One region of the Vibrio sp. KUL78 genome, then DNA from elsewhere that is predicted to be linked to it. Evidence: predicted binding sites of a transcription regulator. Region 1 holds the regulator's gene; the other holds the start of a gene.
The links. Region 1 encodes MetJ, which represses methionine synthesis genes. Its sites were predicted from a motif close to TTAGACNTNTANANGTCTAA; they were not measured.
Positions count from the first base shown of each region.

Region 1 (8,842 bases):
AGGTAAAAGGTTTGCCAGCGCATGCTCTTTCGATAGCGCTTCAATCCCTACACGAGCCTTACCTTGTCGATCTAAACGAGCAACATAACGCAGCACTTTGTCTTCACGTTGAGCCTTCTCTAAACGCTCTTGCAAGATCTCGCTAAGCAGCGTGGCTTTTTCAAAGAAGCCCTCGAGTGATAGCTCAGCAAGCTCTTCAGGCACCAAAGACTCCACCTCGACGGCGTCAGGATCGATATCGAGTCCTGACTCACGAGCCAGGATGACCAGCTTGCGCATCACATCAGAGCCATCGAGGTCTGAGCGCGGATCTGGTTCAGTTAAGCCCTGCTGCCACGCTAGGTCGACAAGCTCAGCAAAAGGTACAGAGCCGTCAAACTGCTGGAACAACCACGATAAAGTGCCAGAGAATATCCCTGAAAGCGCAACGATGTCATCACCACTTTCACGCAGGTCGCGAACGGTATGGTTTATTGGTAACCCTGCGCCCACAGTGGCATTGTAGAGCCAGTGACGACCGGTTTTCGAAAACGCATCTTGCACAGCGTGATAGTCATTACTTGGAGCAGAGCCCGCAACCTTGTTCGCTGAGATGAGGTGGAGACCATGCTCTGCGATGCTGACGTATCTTTCCGCCAGTGCCGCACTCGCTGTCACGTCTAACACCACGCCTTCATCATAGCCTTGAAGTGCCGCTAGGCGTTGTAGCCAGATGTCACCTTGGTATTCAATCGCTTCATCTTCATAGCGCGTGAGCACCTGCTGCTCGTCGATGCCATCTTCATCAAACCAATAGGTCTGGCTATCGATAACTGCGACTAAGTTGAAACTCATACCACGACGTTTCTCCAGCTCGCTTTTCTGCTCTTTAAATAGAGATAGCCAGCTTGAGCCAATATTGCCCTTACCGCACAGCGCAACCGCAACACGCTTTTGCGCTTGAAACAGCTGAGTATGGACCGATTTCACGAGAGGTTGAATATCTGATTTACGTAGCACAGCAGCAAGACTCAATTGAGACTCAGCTTCTGAAATAAACTCAACTGGCGCATGTTTAAGTTGCTGATAGAAGCCAAAGCAGTGGTTGGCATTTTTAGTCACGCCAGCGCCTACTGCGGCCAGCATGGAATAGCCTTCTTTGAGCTTAATCTCAGCTTCAATAGCCAGGTCTTGCAGCTCAGTAAGCGCGCCAGAGGCAATTTCCGCGGTATAAGCAAGGCGAAGTCGAGATTGGTCCGCCTGCGCTTCAAACGCTAACGGTGCCAATTGTGCACGCTTAAGACTATTGAGCACTTCAGTCTGCGCACGCTCAAAGTCGTGACCCGCACCAAATGCCAGTTCAATAAGCAAAACTTCATCGAGTGACGTGATGATTTTTGCGCCGCGCCCTGATGCAAGCACACGCTCAATGCGTGTTGACCCGGACTCAGGCTGATAGCTGCAGCGTAGATTCAAGTCCATCGCACTTTGAGCAACAGGCTGAAGCGTACGACTGTGCAATACAGGTGCTGCAAGACGCGCCAGTTCGCTGGCTTCATCTAAACGTAGCAAAGGCAATAGACATGCATCACTCACCACGCGTGGATCCGCGCTGTATACACCTGCAACGTCACTCCATATCGTCACGCATGACACTTCCGCCAATGCGCCAATCACAGTAGCAGAATAGTCAGAGCCATTACGACCCAGCAGCACGGTTTCGCCGCATTCACTTTGCGCCATGAAACCAGTGATCACCACACGGTGATGCGCATGCTGTGCCAATACTTCTTTGATCAGCGGGTAGGATTTAGCGCGGTCTACCTCTGGCTGAGTGCCGAACTCAGCGCGAAGGAAGGCTCTTGCGTCCTGTGCGACTGCAGGCAAATCGCTCTGTCTAAGCAGCGCAGCCAATAGGCGTGAAGACCACACCTCGCCGTGTCCTAATACCGATGCGCGCTCAGCGTCTGTGAGCGGATAGCTAAGCTCACCAAGCGTGCTAAATTCGTCGTGTAACTGAGAGACCAGACCTTCGGCTTCTTCACCGGTTAGTAGTGACTCCACCAGCTCAATCTGAAACTGACGAAGCGCCTGTAGGTGCTCGTGCGCAATGCGCCCATCTTTATTAAGCGCATCTAGAAATTCGATGAGACGGTTAGTGGTTTTACCCGCCGCCGAGACCACGATAAGGTCTTCTTCATTAGAGTAGTCTTTTAAGATAGAGACCACTCGGCGATAACATTCAGGGTCTGCTAAGCTGCTGCCGCCGAATTTGTGCAACTGCTTACCGTGTCTGTTATTCAGGGTACTGCTTTGACTCATGCCGGCTTATCCTTTAAATGCAGATGCTTTCTCAAACGCTTGGGCAAGGTCATCAATCAGATCTTGCGCGTCTTCTAGACCAACAGAGAGGCGAAGGAGCTGCTGAGAAACGCCCGCTTCGGCTAATGCTTCTTCGCCCATCGCACGGTGCGTCATAGACGCTGGGTGACAAATCAGACTTTCGACGCCACCAAGAGACTCTGCGAGCGAGAATAGCTCTAGCTCACCAACAAAGTACTTAAGCTGCTCAAAGCTACCCGCGAACTCAAAGCTCAACATAGAGCCAAAACCAGACTGCTGCTTCTTAGCAATCTCATGACCAGGGTGCTCAGGCAGACTTGGGTGATAAATCACTTTTACCAATGGTTGCGGCTTAAGAAAATCTAGGATCTGTTGCGAGCTCTCTTCATGGACACGCATACGTGCGCCAAGCGTGCGAATACCACGCAAAGTCATGTAGCTATCAAAAGGCGTACCCGTCGCACCGATGCAGTTGCCCCACCATGCGAGCTCTTCTGCGTGCTCTTCGGTTTTGGTGATCACCACACCGCCAATCACGTCAGAGTGACCGTTGATATACTTGGTCGTTGAGTGAATCACAAAGTCTGCACCAAGCTCGAGAGGCTTTTGGTACACAGGTGTCAAAAAGGTGTTGTCTACTGCTACCAGCGCACCGACCTTTTTCGCTTTTTCACACACGGCCGCAATATCGACAACACGCACAAGTGGGTTAGACGGCGTTTCAAGCAAGATAAGTTTTGGTTTTTGCTCAAGCGCAGCATCAAAGGCTTGCTCGTCACTTTGGTCGACAAAGTTAACCTTGAAGTCACCTTTTTGCGCACGCGTGTTGAACAAGCGGTACGTGCCACCATAACAGTCATGGGGAGCAATAATCGTGTCTTCTGGACCTAAGAAAGCAGAAACCCAAAGATTGAGTGCAGAGGTACCACAGTTAGTCACTACCGCGCCTTTACCAGATTCCAGCTCATACAAAGCAGTTTCTAACAAACCTCGGTTTGGGTTTCCTGAGCGGGTGTAATCGTAAGTCGGCACTTCCCCAAAGGCAGGGAAACCATAGTTAGTAGAGAGATAAATAGGTGGCACCACAGCGTGATGCTGGGTATCCGATTCGATACCAGTACGTACGGCTATTGTCGCTGGCTTCCGATTGCTCATAGAAACTTCCTTTCTCAGATCGCATGGCTAGTTGGTGTAACCACAGTGTCTACTTTTACCGGTAATATGGGAACCGGCAAACGCCACAAACGTTAAAGAATTAACATTGCATTAAAATAAATATCCACATTCGTTGCCCCACTTTACTTTCCAAAATGTGAGACGTCAACACTTCTAGACGTCTATATGTCTTTGCTTATGGCAGTAAATCCCGCTAAAATTGCAGCATTCTTATTACTACTATTTATGATTAACAGAGCGAAGGTGTGTAATGGCAGATTGGAATGGTGAATACATTAGCCCATATGCGGAGCACGGTAAGAAAAGCGAGCAGGTAAAAAAAATCACAGTGTCTATCCCGCTGAAGGTGCTAAAGGTATTGACCGATGAGCGTACTCGTCGCCAAATCAATAACCTACGCCATGCAACCAACAGTGAACTATTGTGCGAAGCTTTCCTGCACGCCTACACTGGCCAGCCGCTTCCGACCGACGAAGATTTAAGAAAAGACCGTCCTGATGATATCCCAACAGAAGCGAAAGAGCTGATGACGGCGATGGGGATTGAGTTTGAAGCGTTTGATGAAGAGTAGGTAGCATTCTATTTCTAAGATCATATCTTCAAGTTCATAAGAACTTCCTCCGCTAGCTTCTGTTCAATGAGCGTAGCAACACAGTTCTATAGATACCGTCTCCCTAAAATTATCGTCACCCCTGCGTAGGCAGGGGTCTACTCAAAGCGCATACCAAGCCTCAAGAAGATTCCTGCCTGCGCAGGAATGACGCGCGCTTTAGAGGCATCACGATCAAATTTAGTCACCCCACTAGCCGCGCGCCTGCGCAGGAATGACGCGCGCTTTAGAGTCATCACGGTTAAATTTATCGTCACCCCACTAGCCGCGCCTGCGTAAGCAGGGTCTACTCAAAGCGCGTACCAAGCCTCAGGAAGATTCCTGCCTGCGCAGGAATGACGCGCGCTTTAAAGTCATCACGGTTAAATTTATCGTCACCCCACTAGCCGCGCCTGCGTAAGCAGGGTCTACTCAAAGCGCATACCAAGCCTCAAGAAGATTCCTGCCTGCGCAGGAATGACGCGCGCTTTAGAGTCATCACGGTTAAATTTATCGTCACCCCACTAGCCGCGCGCCTGCGTAGGCAGGGTCTACTCAAAGCGCGCACCAAGCCTCAAGAAGATTCCTGCCTGCGCAGGAATGACGCGCGCTTTAAAGTCATCACGGTTAAATTTATCGTCATCCCACTAGCCGCGCCTGCGTAAGAAGGGTCTACTCAAAGCGCGTACCAAGCCTCAAGAAGATTCCTGCCTGCACAGGAATGACGCACGCTATAGAGTCATCACGGTCAAATTTATCGTCACCCTACTAGCCGCGCGCCTGCGCAGGCAAGGGTCTACTACAAGCGCGCACCAAGCCTCAAGAAGATTCCTGCCTGCGCAGGAATGACGCACGCTATAGAGTCATCACGGTCAAATTTATCGTCACCCTACTAGCCGCGCGCCTGCGCAGGCAGGGGCCTACTACAAGCGCGCACCAAGCCTCAAGAAGATTCCTGCCTACGCAGGAATGACGCGCGTTTTAGAGTCACCACAGTCAAAATGTACTAATGGTCACATAGGTAACACTTTAATCCGGTCACATAAGCAACAACCATTGCACCATTCAATAAGAAAGAGGGTCATCTAGACCCTCTTCTCGTTAAATGCGTTTGGCTTGTGCCACAACCTTAAGCCATATAGCTATCGGGTAACTCAATACGAGCCACGCCAGATTCAACCGCAGCTTTCGCTACCGCTTTAGCCACACGAGGAAGCAAACGCGGGTCCATTGGCTTTGGAATGATGTAGTCCTTACCAAAGGTCAGCGCCTCAACACCTGCGGCATTGAGTACGTCTTGTGGTACTGGCTCTTTCGCTAGCTCACGAATCGCTTCTACCGCTGCTAGTTTCATCTCATCATTAATCTCACTCGCACGCACATCAAGAGCACCACGGAAGATAAACGGGAAACACAGCACGTTGTTTACCTGGTTCGGGTAGTCTGAACGGCCTGTACCCATAATTAGGTCATCACGAACCTGATGAGCAAGCTCAGGTTTGATTTCTGGATCTGGGTTTGAACACGCAAACACGATTGGCTTGTCCGCCATTAGCTTAAGCGCTTCTGGTGGCAACAGATCAGGACCTGATACACCTAGGAATAGGTCCGCGCCTTCGATCACATCTTCTAGCGTGCGCTTATCTGTGTTGTTGGCAAACAGCTCTTTGTATTCGTTAAGATCGTCACGACGAGTGTGGATCACACCTTTACGATCCAGCATATAGATCTTCTCACGCATCGCACCGCATTTGATCAACAGCTCCATACAAGCGATCGCCGCTGCGCCTGCACCTAGACAGACAATAGTGGTTTCTTTCAGATCTTTGCCCTGAAGCTCGATAGCGTTGAGCATACCTGCTGCAGTAACAATCGCTGTACCGTGTTGGTCATCGTGGAATACCGGCACATCACAGCGCTCGATAAGGCGTCGTTCAATCTCAAAACAGTCTGGCGCTTTAATATCTTCTAGGTTGATACCACCAAAGGTGTCTGAGATGTTCGCAACAGTATCTACGAACTCATCGATAGTGCGGTGTTTTACCTCAATGTCAATGGAATCTAGACCCGCGAAGCGTTTAAACAGTAGCGCTTTACCTTCCATAACTGGCTTAGACGCCATTGGACCTAGGTTACCGAGACCTAGGATGGCGGTACCGTTAGAGATCACTGCGACCATATTGCCTTTCGCAGTGTATTTATAAACATTCTCGGCATTTTGCGCGATTTCACGCACAGGCTCTGCCACACCAGGGCTGTAGGCCAGTGCGAGATCGGCGGCTGAGTTGGCGGGTTTAGTTAATGCTACTTCGATTTTTCCAGGTACAGGGTTGGCATGGTAATCAAGCGCTTGCTGGCGAAATTCGTCAATTTGATGGTCATCGGACATGGTTAGCTATCCTGCTTTTATAAGACTGATTAGTTACTTAAGTGATGTAGTTATGAGTATATACCCAAGTGACCTCAAGACTCAGGATTCAGAGCCCTAGAGAGTGCTTATATCAAGGAAAATAACCGCAGAAATGGTAGTCCATTTCAAGGCTATTTGACGCTGAGATAAGCGCTCTCTAGGGCTCCCTTCGGGCGAGTTTGCTTGGTCCGCAGCCTGCGTTGGCGGTTTTCATCATAGAACCACTATGCTTTCAAACCACCGCCTTGGCTGCAAACCAAGCAAATCTCGCTGAACCTGAATCTTGAGGTTACTTGGGTATAAGCCCGTTTATTTTTATTCGCGTTGCTTCTAAAGGGTTACACACACAGAGTGGGTACATTTGAACGGAGAGGAGGTATCTCTGATGTTCATTACTCTGACGGACTAATACTACGCGAGTTTATTAGGCTTTTGAATGGATGGAAGGGATGAAGCGAAGAAAAAAGTAGAGATAGGTAGCACGTTATGCAAGCGGATGTTGACAGATAAACAAACAGCTAAAAAGCAAAAAGGACGCCGAAGCGTCCTTTTTTAATCTGCAAAAGTAATAATTACTTCTTGCTAGATAGAGCACCGAAACGCTTGTTGAAGCGATCAACACGGCCGCCAGTATCAACGATACGCTGCTTACCAGTGTAGAATGGGTGGCACTTGTCACATACGTCTAGGTGGATAGAATCTTTACCTAGAGTAGAGTTGAATTCGAATGTGTTGCCGCAAGAGCAAGTTGCTGTTACAGCTTTGTATTCTGGGTGGATACCAGCTTTCATGGGAAACCTCAATAATTTAGGCCGTGTCGCCATCCGATTCTAAGCCGGACACCACACGTAGTTAATAAATAGATGATACCATCGCTTTGCATTTCAATATGAAAGCAAGAAGCCATGCCATCAAGGCGCAGTATAGTAATGAATAGTGCCAAGGGAATCAACTAAAATTGCGACTTTTTTCGCCACCTTCGGTGAGCCTTAGCCGATAAATTGATTATCCAGTCTATACAAGGCGACCCATACCGTTAGAATAGACGTCTTCTTTATCAATATCGACCTAACTATGCGCCCAAATGTCGCTCGAGTGGCTCTTCCAGTCCCACTTGATAAACAGTTTGACTACCTCGTCCCTGCCCACCTTTTTCCTGTGGTTGGCGGGCGCGTGTCTGTACCATTTGGACCAAAAACGCTCGTCGGTATTGTGATGCAGTTTAGTCATGAGTCTGAGTTTCCGATAGACAAACTCAAGCCGATAAAAGCGGCGTTAGATACCGCACCAGTTTGGTCTAAGCCTCTTTTTGACCTTATCTCATGGTGCAGCCTTTATTACCAGCATCCACTCGGCGACACCTTGAGTAACGCGCTACCCGCAGCTCTTAGAAAAGGCAAGCCAGCTGAATTTGCCGCAACCGTGGAGTGGCAGATCACAGAAGCTGGCAAGAATCAATTAATGTCCGGCTTTGGGCGAGCGGTGAAGCAAGCCAAAGTCATGCATATGTTGGAATCTGGTCCGTGTTCGCATCAGCTATTTATCGACAGTGACGTCAGCACTAGCGTTCTCAAGACACTGACAGAAAAAGGCTGGATCACGTCGATAGAGAGACAAACCCAGCAAACTCAATGGCCAGAGGCGATCTGCAACGATCCTGTCGATCTTCGCTTGAATGCCGAACAGGCCGTGGCGATAGCGTCGGTCAACAGTCAGACTGAGTTTGGCTGCTACCTGCTTGAAGGCGTCACGGGCTCAGGCAAGACCGAAGTCTACCTGCAGATGATTAAGCCTATACTGGAGCGCGGACAACAAGCTTTGGTGTTGGTGCCGGAGATCGGCCTTACTCCGCAAACCATTAATCGCTTTCGTAAACGCTTTAATGTGCCCACTGAGGTTATCCACTCAGGTCTTAATGATACTGAGCGGCTCAACGCGTGGCTAAGCGCACGAGACAAAGTGGCGGGTATTGTTATCGGAACGCGCTCGGCGCTACTTACGCCATTTGCCGACCTCGGCATTATTATTGTCGACGAAGAGCACGACACGTCATATAAGCAGCAAGACAGCCTGCGTTACCATGCCCGTGACGTCGCGGTGATGCGTGCGAATAAAGAGCAGATCCCGATTATTCTTGGCTCTGCCACGCCGTCTATCGAAACACTGCAAAATGCGCTGGCAGGCAAGTATCATCATTTAATACTCAGCCAACGAGCGGGACTTGCGGTACCGACGACCAATAAAGTCATTGACGTCAAAGGTCAGTTTCTGGAAGCTGGACTATCAGCGCCACTGATTGCTGAGCTGCGCCGCCATTTAGAAGCAGGCAACCAGGTGATGTTGTT
Region 1 is NZ_AP045837.1:3,282,952-3,291,793, forward strand. It holds gene AC6I8Y_RS15265 (bifunctional aspartate kinase/homoserine dehydrogenase II) at 1-2,301, opposite strand, end outside; gene AC6I8Y_RS15270 (O-succinylhomoserine (thiol)-lyase) at 2,308-3,477, opposite strand; gene metJ (met regulon transcriptional regulator MetJ) at 3,749-4,069, shown strand; gene AC6I8Y_RS15280 (malic enzyme-like NAD(P)-binding protein) at 5,217-6,476, opposite strand; gene rpmE (50S ribosomal protein L31) at 7,070-7,288, opposite strand; gene priA (primosomal protein N') at 7,572-8,842, shown strand, end outside.

Region 2 (8,842 bases), 1.2 Mb from region 1:
AATAATCCAAAATCATTTAAGCACTTAGATAGCGTCGATGCCGTCTTTACCGACTTCCCTACTCGTTTTGAAGGTGCGACGAACCTCGAGACATCGACTCAACCATAAAATCGATAAACGCCCTTCGTCTCGCCGGGGTGAACTTAGATTGGGGAAATTGCATGATGATTTCCCCTTGATAACGAGAGTTTACCCGCCACTCAGGCAATACTTGCAATACCTCTCCGTTGTCTATCGATTCATCGACAACAAACTCTGGAAAAATGCCTATTCCTAACCCCTCTTTCACGGCATTGAGCCGCATCTCAGAATGATTCACAGAGTAACGCCCATGCACCTGAACTTTGACGTTATCTTCATCTTTTGAGAACAGCCAGACATTGTCGTTAGGTTGCTCATTAAGGTACAAACAATCATGATCGAGTAAGTTATTAGGGTGAAATGGGATGCCATGTTCTTGAAGATACGCCTTATTGGCACACAGCACCGCTTTGATTTCACCCAGCGATTTAGCAACTAAATTCTCTCTTGGGAAATGCGTTAACTCGAAGACAAAGTCGAGGTTATGGCCGAACGGATCGATAAACTCATCGCTTACGATCAAGCGAAGCTTCACCTCAGGGTATTTCGCTAAAAACTCGAGCATGAGTGGCTGCAAAATCCGGCGGCTGAATGCTTTAGGTGCCGCGATGCGCAGCTCACCCGTTACCTCACCTAAATCTTGGCTTGTAACATGCACTATGTCTGCGGCTGACTCCATTATCTTTTTGCTGTACTCGTAAACAATTTTTCCCGTTTCGGTGGTCACTTGCTTACGAGTAGTCCGTTCTAACAAATCCGCATTCAATGCTGACTCCAAGCGACTAATCTGGCGACTGACACCCGAAGGCGTGACGCCTAAGCGCTGTGAAGCAGCAGTAAAACTGCCTGACTCTACAACGGTCACGAACGCTGCGATGTCGGGAAGCATTGCCATGAGCTTATTTGTGTCCATTAGTCACAAGTCCTATGAGAATTGGGAGTATTATCACATCCATATTCATAAGTTAGCATAGGTAGACCGACACTAATAATTAACTTTTAGGTAACAGCTAAATGGAAAGGAATTTCGTTAACAAGGTCTCATTTCACTGGGCTATTTTAGGGCTTCTTGCGGTCGCCATCGTTTGGGGAACCAGTTATGGAGTTTCAAAACAGATACTTAGCCATGTATCTGTGCCACAGCTACTGTTTCTTCGGTTTTTGATTAGCTGCTCAATTTTATTCACTATCGCTGTCAATAAAGGACAAATAAGCCACTATATTGACAATCAAAAACAGTATTTGCAGGTGGGCGTCTCAACGGGACTGATTCTAAGCTGCATCTTTGTTACTGAAACCTGGGCGGTCAAACTGGCTCAAGCTGGGCAAGTAGCCGTTCTAATAAGCTTGTGTGTGCTGTTTACACCAATCCTAGAGAAACTCTGGCTTAAGGTTCAGCTACCAAAGGGGATTTTCCTTCTTTGCACTGTCGGTGTGACCGGAATGATGCTGATAGCAGAACCACACCAAGTCGCGCTTCGCTTAGACTTGGGGGTAGGCTTGGTGCTAGTCGCAGCCTTTCTGAGGGGCGTAATGGTCGTTGCCTGTAGAAAAGCGTTTACGAGCACTACCTTCCATGTTGAGTTGATTACCTTAGTTCAGCTTGCCACGGTCACAGTAATGAGCCTAGGGCTTCTCATACTTGATAAAAATTCACCTTCAATGATCACCGTGCTCAGAAGTCTTGATACGCACGGATGGACCAGCCTTCTCTATCTCGCGCTTTGCTGCACGCTCATGGCGTTTTTTATCCAGAACTATGCCGTGAAGCACCTGCCAGCGAGCCAAGCGTCTTTATTGATGGGAACAGAGCCTTTGTTTGGCCTAATATTTGCGACAGTATTTCTTCAAGAGACGATGTCTTTATTTCAATGGATTGGATGTTTTATCGTCATATGCACCACCATTGCAGCTTGTTACAAATTTTCCAAACAAAACTAGGTCAAAAGACAGTCATATTCTCTAAATTGCGGACCTTTCTTTGATTTATCTCAGGTCTTTGGTCTCCAACTAGCGTGTAAAGTGGTCTTCCCCTGTTCCACTAACGTGAAGTGATCCCATGACTCAAGTAAATACAGAACGCCTAGTAAACCATTTTTGTGACCTCGTAAAAATCGATAGCGAATCTGGCAATGAAAAAGCCGTCGCAGAAGCGATTGCTGAGCAACTTGGTGAGCTAGGTTTCGTAGTAAGTAAACTACCTGTACCTGAGCAGTACACAAATGGCTTTAACGTATACGGTCGTCTTGAAGGTAAACAAGAAGGCAGCATCGTATTCAGTGCTCACATGGACACAGTAACGCCAGGCATCGGTATCGAGCCAATTATTGAAGACGGTATTATCCGTTCAAAAGGTGACACCATCCTTGGTGGCGACGACAAATCAGGTATCGTAGCAGTCATGGAAGCTGTGCGCTGCCTACAAGAGCAAAACCGTGAGCACAAAACAATTGAAGTTGCGTTCACTGTGCATGAAGAAGGCGGTCTATTCGGCTCTGAGTACTTCGACATGTCTTACATTCAGTCTAAGAACGCAATCGTACTCGATACAGGCGGCCCAATCGGCACTATCGTAACAGGCGCTCCTGGTCAGCAAAAAATTGTAGCTAAGATCAAAGGCCGTCCAGCTCACGCGGGTCTAGCACCAGAAGAAGGTATCAGCGCAGCTATGGTTGCAGCAGATGCTATCGCGAACATGAAGCTACTGCGAATCGATGAGCAAACAACAGCAAACATCGGCTCTGTGAACGGTGGTCAAGCGACAAACATCGTAATGCCAGAACTGACGGTAGTTGCAGAAGCACGCTCTCTTAACAGCGACAAACTTACAGCTCAAGTCAACCACATGGTAGAAACATTCCAGGCATCGGCAGAGAAGTTCGGCGCCGAAGTTGAAATCGAATCAACACGTGCCTATGACGCATTCGTGATTGCAGAAGATGACGCGCATGTACTGAAGATCAAAGAAGTATTTGCAGCTAACGGTATTGAAGCAAACACCAAACACACTGGCGGTGGTAGCGATGCAAACAACTTCAACGAGAAAGGTCTAACAACAGTTAACCTATCTACTGGTATGTCGAAAGTTCACACGACTGAAGAGTTTATCTCAGTAGAAGACATGGTTAAGATCACTGACTTTGTGATTTCTTACGTGACTGCGTAATTGCCAAAGCAGTAGAAAGCTCAAAACCGTGTTGTACTTATGCCCAATAGGAACAACGCGGTTTTTTTATAAGTCCTCAAACTCATCGATTGCAGCGCGCGCTTCGGCAAGTGTGCAACCAGATTGAAACATCAGGTCCGCAACGGTTATTTCTGGGTCTTTTTCCAGCACTTCTTGAATCGGTGATTTATAGCCTTCAAGGGCTTTATCAACCGCAACGGATATCCACCCAACGTTAGCCTCAAGCGCAAACTTCGTAAGCTGGGTAGCTTCTCCGGTCAACGTCCAATTGCGAGAGCGACGTATACGTTTTAGCGTGCAACCACTATCCGCAGCACACGCCAAAACCGTCGATTTGTCTTCAACGCGGTGAACAAAGCTATTAAGGCGAATTGTGATTAGAAACCGCGATTTTTCCAAAACTGACCTTCATCTCTCGCCGTCACTTTGAATTTTTTCTCAGCAATCACTTTGCCTTGCATCTCAATGACCATGTGCCATTCACCTAGGTTACTTTCCAATCCGTCAACAGGATGAAGCAACTGAATCGTATCGCCTAGGTAGAAATCCCAATCATTGCTGCCTACGTGCTCTTCACCGTCAAATGGAGCAAGGACCTGTCCTTTTTTGCTAAGAACACCCGGATGATAGATGCAATAGCGCACCTTTTCTCCTTTGGCCTTTTTGATATTGACGATAAAACCAAACTCAATATGTTCATCCGCTGGGACTATGGTTGTAAAGTCTTGTATTTTTGGAAGATCTTTTGAGCCAGAGTCCCATGTAGAATAGATGCCGTACGACGTCATTTCGATGACTGGAGAGCGTTTTGCCATAATTAGATTTTTCTGTTTTAAAGTGAATAAGGTTAGTCTTGCCAACGTTTTCGCATCTTGGCGATGACGCTGTCACTCACGCCATGTACGTTCGGGTAACGCTCGTGACAAACGATGACGTCCAACTCGGCCTTGTAGCGTTTAGCCAAATTTTTATATGCCTTCATTTCCCACAGGCGAACGAAGGTATTGGCAACGACCACGTCTTGGTTAGCCGCCAGTGCTTTCTCGACCTGCTGCTGACACCATTCGTGTGCTTCGCCAATCTTGTCCCCGTCGTAACAATATTCACCTTTTTCATTGATAAAATACATATCAGCTTCGAAGTGCAGCGCGTCGAGGGTTTTCGCCAAGGTACTCTTTCCAGAACCTGGAAGACCGCGAATTAACGTGAGTTTCAAACAAGATCACCGCAAAATATAGAAAGTGCTGTGATTGTACCCTGTCTCACCCATGTACGTCATGACGTATTGCATTAAACCGATTACACCTAAGCTAAAATTAACTATCGACAAGCAAAAACGTTTGCGTTAACTTTAGAAGTATAGACGTCCAGAAGACCAAACAGAGCTTAGGGAGAAAGCTGTGCCAATTAAGATTCCCGATCAACTACCTGCCTCTAACGTCCTGCGTGAAGAGAACATCTTTGTGATGTCAGAGTCTCGCGCCTCGACTCAGGAAATCCGTCCGCTTAAGGTATTGATTCTCAATTTGATGCCAAAGAAAATTGAAACGGAAACCCAGTTTTTAAGACTGCTTTCAAACAGCCCACTTCAGGTTGATGTCGAACTTCTTCGTATCGACGACAGACCAAGTAAGAACACGCCAACTGAGCACCTTGATACTTTCTACCGCCAGTTTGAAACTATTAAAAACCGTAACTTTGATGGACTCATTATCACAGGTGCACCACTTGGTTTGGTTCAGTTTGAAGATGTGATCTATTGGGATCACCTACAAACCATCATGAACTGGGCAAGCAAGCATGTTACCTCGACGCTGTATGTCTGTTGGGCGGCACAAGCGGGCCTAAAGCTCTTATTCGATCTTCCCAAACGCACTCGCAAAGAGAAGCTGTCAGGTGTGTATCACCATGAAATTCATGACCCGCACCACCCTATCCTGCGCGGTTTTGATGACACCTTCTTAGCACCGCATTCTCGTTACGCTGACTTTTCACCAGAGTATTTAGAATCACACACAGATCTCGATATTCTGGCAACCTCGGATGTCGCCGGCGTATATCTCGCGGCAACGAAAGACAAACGAAACGTATTCGTGACAGGTCACCCTGAATACGACTCTCATACTTTACATAACGAATACGTGAGAGACTTGGGTGAAGGCATGGAGCCTGCTATTCCAATTAACTACTACCCAAACAACAATCCAGACAACAAGCCGAATGCGAGCTGGCGTAGTCACGGTCACTTATTGTTTGCTAACTGGCTAAACTACTGTGTTTACCAACAAACACCTTACGATCTTGACCACTTTAGTGAAGATGCGTTTACGACTGAAGAGTAACCTTCGTTAGCGATAAGCTTTCTAGTGTTAAAAAGCCCCTCATTAGCGAGGGGCTTTGTTTTATTGAAATAACGCATTAATTATTTGGTGAGTTCATCAAATTTGGCTTTTGCTTCTGCCTCGGTTTGGAAGAAGTAATTCGGTTCATTCTCACGCCATCCGAAGTACGTTTTAAAGCTACCGGTTGCCGCATCAAACTCAGCCAGCGGCATTGTGACGGTGTCGGTACAATAATCGCCAAAGCAAATCATATCCCCGTTGTCAGGAGTCAGCGCAAACAACGCCCCTGGAGCAGCAAGGAATACCAATCCTGTATCCTCGACGGTTAATGTCATGGTTTCCATTTCCCACGTAGGGTTATCATCCAGCGCATTTTCCGAGTACACGTTGTACCAAGTGCGTGCTTTATCGTCTTCGTCGTAAATAAAGCTCTCGGTGAATAGCTCACCATTGTAGGAACTCAGACCTGCGATGTGAGTCTCATCGATGTCCTCAATAGCGACACCGCTTTCCAACACGCTCGCAATCTTATCAGCGAGGTCTGCTACATCTTTAGTACCCCACTCCGCGAACTCATGACCAACCCATAGACCAAACTTCGGCGCGTCAAGTTGCCAGTACGTTACTTTCTGACCGATGTCATCTTGATCTACAGTAAAGTCGTGGCTCTCTAAGGCGTGGTGTTTCCAGTCTGCGACCTCTATAGTCAGCTCATCACTAACATAGTGGTAAGTCGCGGTATATTCGTGGAACAGCACTTTATCTTCACCAGCGGTGTTGGTTTTAGAATCCAACACATATCGCTTACCGCTTGTGGATTCAGTTTTCACACCATCAACCATCTCAACGGTTACCTCGGTCTCATACCAGTAGTTGACCCGCTCATCATTCCAGCCGTAACGATAATCTGCATACTCTTCCCAAACATCGTCGCCTCGCCAAGCCCAAACTGGGCGGGCTTCTATAACTGTGCTCTTTCCTGATGCATAGCTCACTTGCTGACTACGTTCATTCACTGAGCCATCCGCATCCCAGTCTTTTTCAACGACATGAATGGTACTCTCAGCCATGACCGTGGTTGTTCGATTTTCAGCATAACTTGGCTCTGTTGCCTCAACAGACTCAAATCCTTGCGCATCATATTCAACAAAGTTATATCGATAGACTAAGTCTCCAGCATCAGTGAACTCCGTTTTATCCACCTTCGTCTGAATCATATCCATACCAGACATATCGCCATTTTGCACCGCTTCGACGAGATTGATGTCGTCATAGGTTCTTCCAAGATCAACAAGCGAAGGGTCATCGTCTGATGGACTGCCCTCATCAAAGTACTCAATGAACTCCCAGGTTGCCTTATCGTCCGATACTGTACCCATCTTATAAGATTGACCAAAGAAACGAGCGTCTCCATCACCATTCTTATCGATGTTGTATTTGGTTAGCGCGGTAAACGCACCTGTACCATCAAAGTTTTCGGTGACTTGATAGGTTTCGTAAGCGATAGGGTTCCCAGAACCGTCTTTAATAAGTTCGTAGTTAGAATCGGTGAAATAACGCGTCGCTGTTGTGACGACTGTACTGCTGTCATCATCATTTGTCGTGGTAACTTCTTTCCATTCTTCCAGTAGATGCAGCAACTCACCTGTATGCCACTCAACAAAGCTTTCTCGAGACGAACCAACTTTGACCGTTTGACCTTCTTCAGCTTCCTCTTCGGCTTCTTGCTGACGCTTATAGTCCGCTTGCAACTCATCGACGCGTTTGACAGCAACCACTTTTAGCTCTTCCATTGTCTCCGTTGGCACTGTGGTCTCATCAAGAAAATCACCCATCAACGCATCGGTGTCTTCAATGCCATATCCAGCTGCAATTTCTTTCGTCGCAGCATTCATAATAGCCTCAACTTGGGCTTTATCGGCAGTACCTTTTTGTACTTGCTCTAAACTAGACTCTATGCGATCTGCAAGTTCGGTAGTGAACGGCGTCACAGCTGCCGCCGGTGGCGCTGTATCCAAAGCAAGGTCAAGAATAGGCGGCGCCGATAGTATCACCGGTGTGTCATCAAATTCTTCACCCGTGTCGAGATCGATCGCTCCCTCACCAATATACGCTCTGATCGGTGCAGTCTGCGCTTGTTCAATCAGTGACTCCAACACTTGAATAGAATAGCCGCCCGTATCATCGGAAGTGGCATAGGGTTCGCCCTCATCCAGTTTGCGGTTTAAGTTGAGGTCCACGTAAACCGTCGCACCTTGAATATAACCATCAATTACCTTACCCGTCACAGACACGCTTTGTACCGAAGGATCTGCTGGCGTACTTCCTCCATCATCACTTCCACCACATGCGAACAAAACAGAGGAAATGGTGATTGCAAGTAACGTTCTTGTAAAATTCATAACTCCCTTCCTTGTTACAATTTGACACACATTCATCTCGAAGGTTAGTGTCTGAATTGTCACTTGCCAGGCTCTTTTATCAAATAACCACATTAAATATGTGGAATATAGAGCTGGAGCACTAACTGTAGGGGTAAAATGGAAGCAGCCGCTCATTTAGATTGAGCTAACACCAAGATATAATTAACATTTATAACAAAACAACAACATGGATTAAGCGAGGATGGTGATATCGTTTGGAAGCGCATAATGCCGTAATTCAGGCGAGATTTAGGAGCAAAGCTAGAGCAACCAATACTATGAGCTGCTCCAGCAATGAAGAGTGATACCAAGCTGTTTATTTAGATAACATCGCTACCTTGCGCAGGAAACTATCGCGCAGGTGCTCTTGGTCATACTCCAGATGATAGGTGTTGTGAAAGCCCATAGAGAGTTCTACGCCATTACCTCGCATATAAACGTTGTAACCGTCATAATCCGAATAGGCCTCTACCCCTTCGTAGATCTTTCCCAGTTCAGTCTCGGTGCCATTAGACATAATCGTATCGTAAGCCTTGAGAACTTTGTTAGGATCAAGTTCGTTTTTCATCGCAGTCTCCTACTAACGAAAAGCCACACATAAAGTGTGGCTTAGATGGGCGATTTGCGCCAGTTTATGTTCGATAGTAGATACGCATCAAAGCGCGTTACTGGTCACGAAGCTCTCTTCTTAGGATTTTACCGACGTTGGTTTTCGGCAGTTCGTCTCTAAACTCAATTATCGTCGGTCTCTTATAGCCTGTTAGATGCTTACGGCAGTGTTGTTTTACTTCATCGGCCGTAACCGCGCC
Region 2 is NZ_AP045837.1:2,131,085-2,139,926, forward strand. It holds gene AC6I8Y_RS09895 (glycerophosphodiester phosphodiesterase family protein) at 1-108, shown strand, start outside; gene AC6I8Y_RS09900 (LysR family transcriptional regulator) at 59-994, opposite strand; gene AC6I8Y_RS09905 (DMT family transporter) at 1,096-2,022, shown strand; gene AC6I8Y_RS09910 (M20/M25/M40 family metallo-hydrolase) at 2,141-3,247, shown strand; gene AC6I8Y_RS09915 (ribosome recycling factor family protein) at 3,314-3,667, opposite strand; gene AC6I8Y_RS09920 (DUF3859 domain-containing protein) at 3,646-4,083, opposite strand; gene AC6I8Y_RS09925 (AAA family ATPase) at 4,116-4,484, opposite strand; gene metA (homoserine O-acetyltransferase MetA) at 4,669-5,610, shown strand; gene AC6I8Y_RS09935 (hypothetical protein) at 5,691-8,012, opposite strand; gene AC6I8Y_RS09940 (DUF3081 domain-containing protein) at 8,350-8,601, opposite strand; gene AC6I8Y_RS09945 (AMP-binding protein) at 8,699-8,842, opposite strand, start outside.
Region 2: metA (homoserine O-acetyltransferase MetA) is a predicted target of MetJ. The motif match lies at 4,620-4,639, and genes of this name have one in related genera.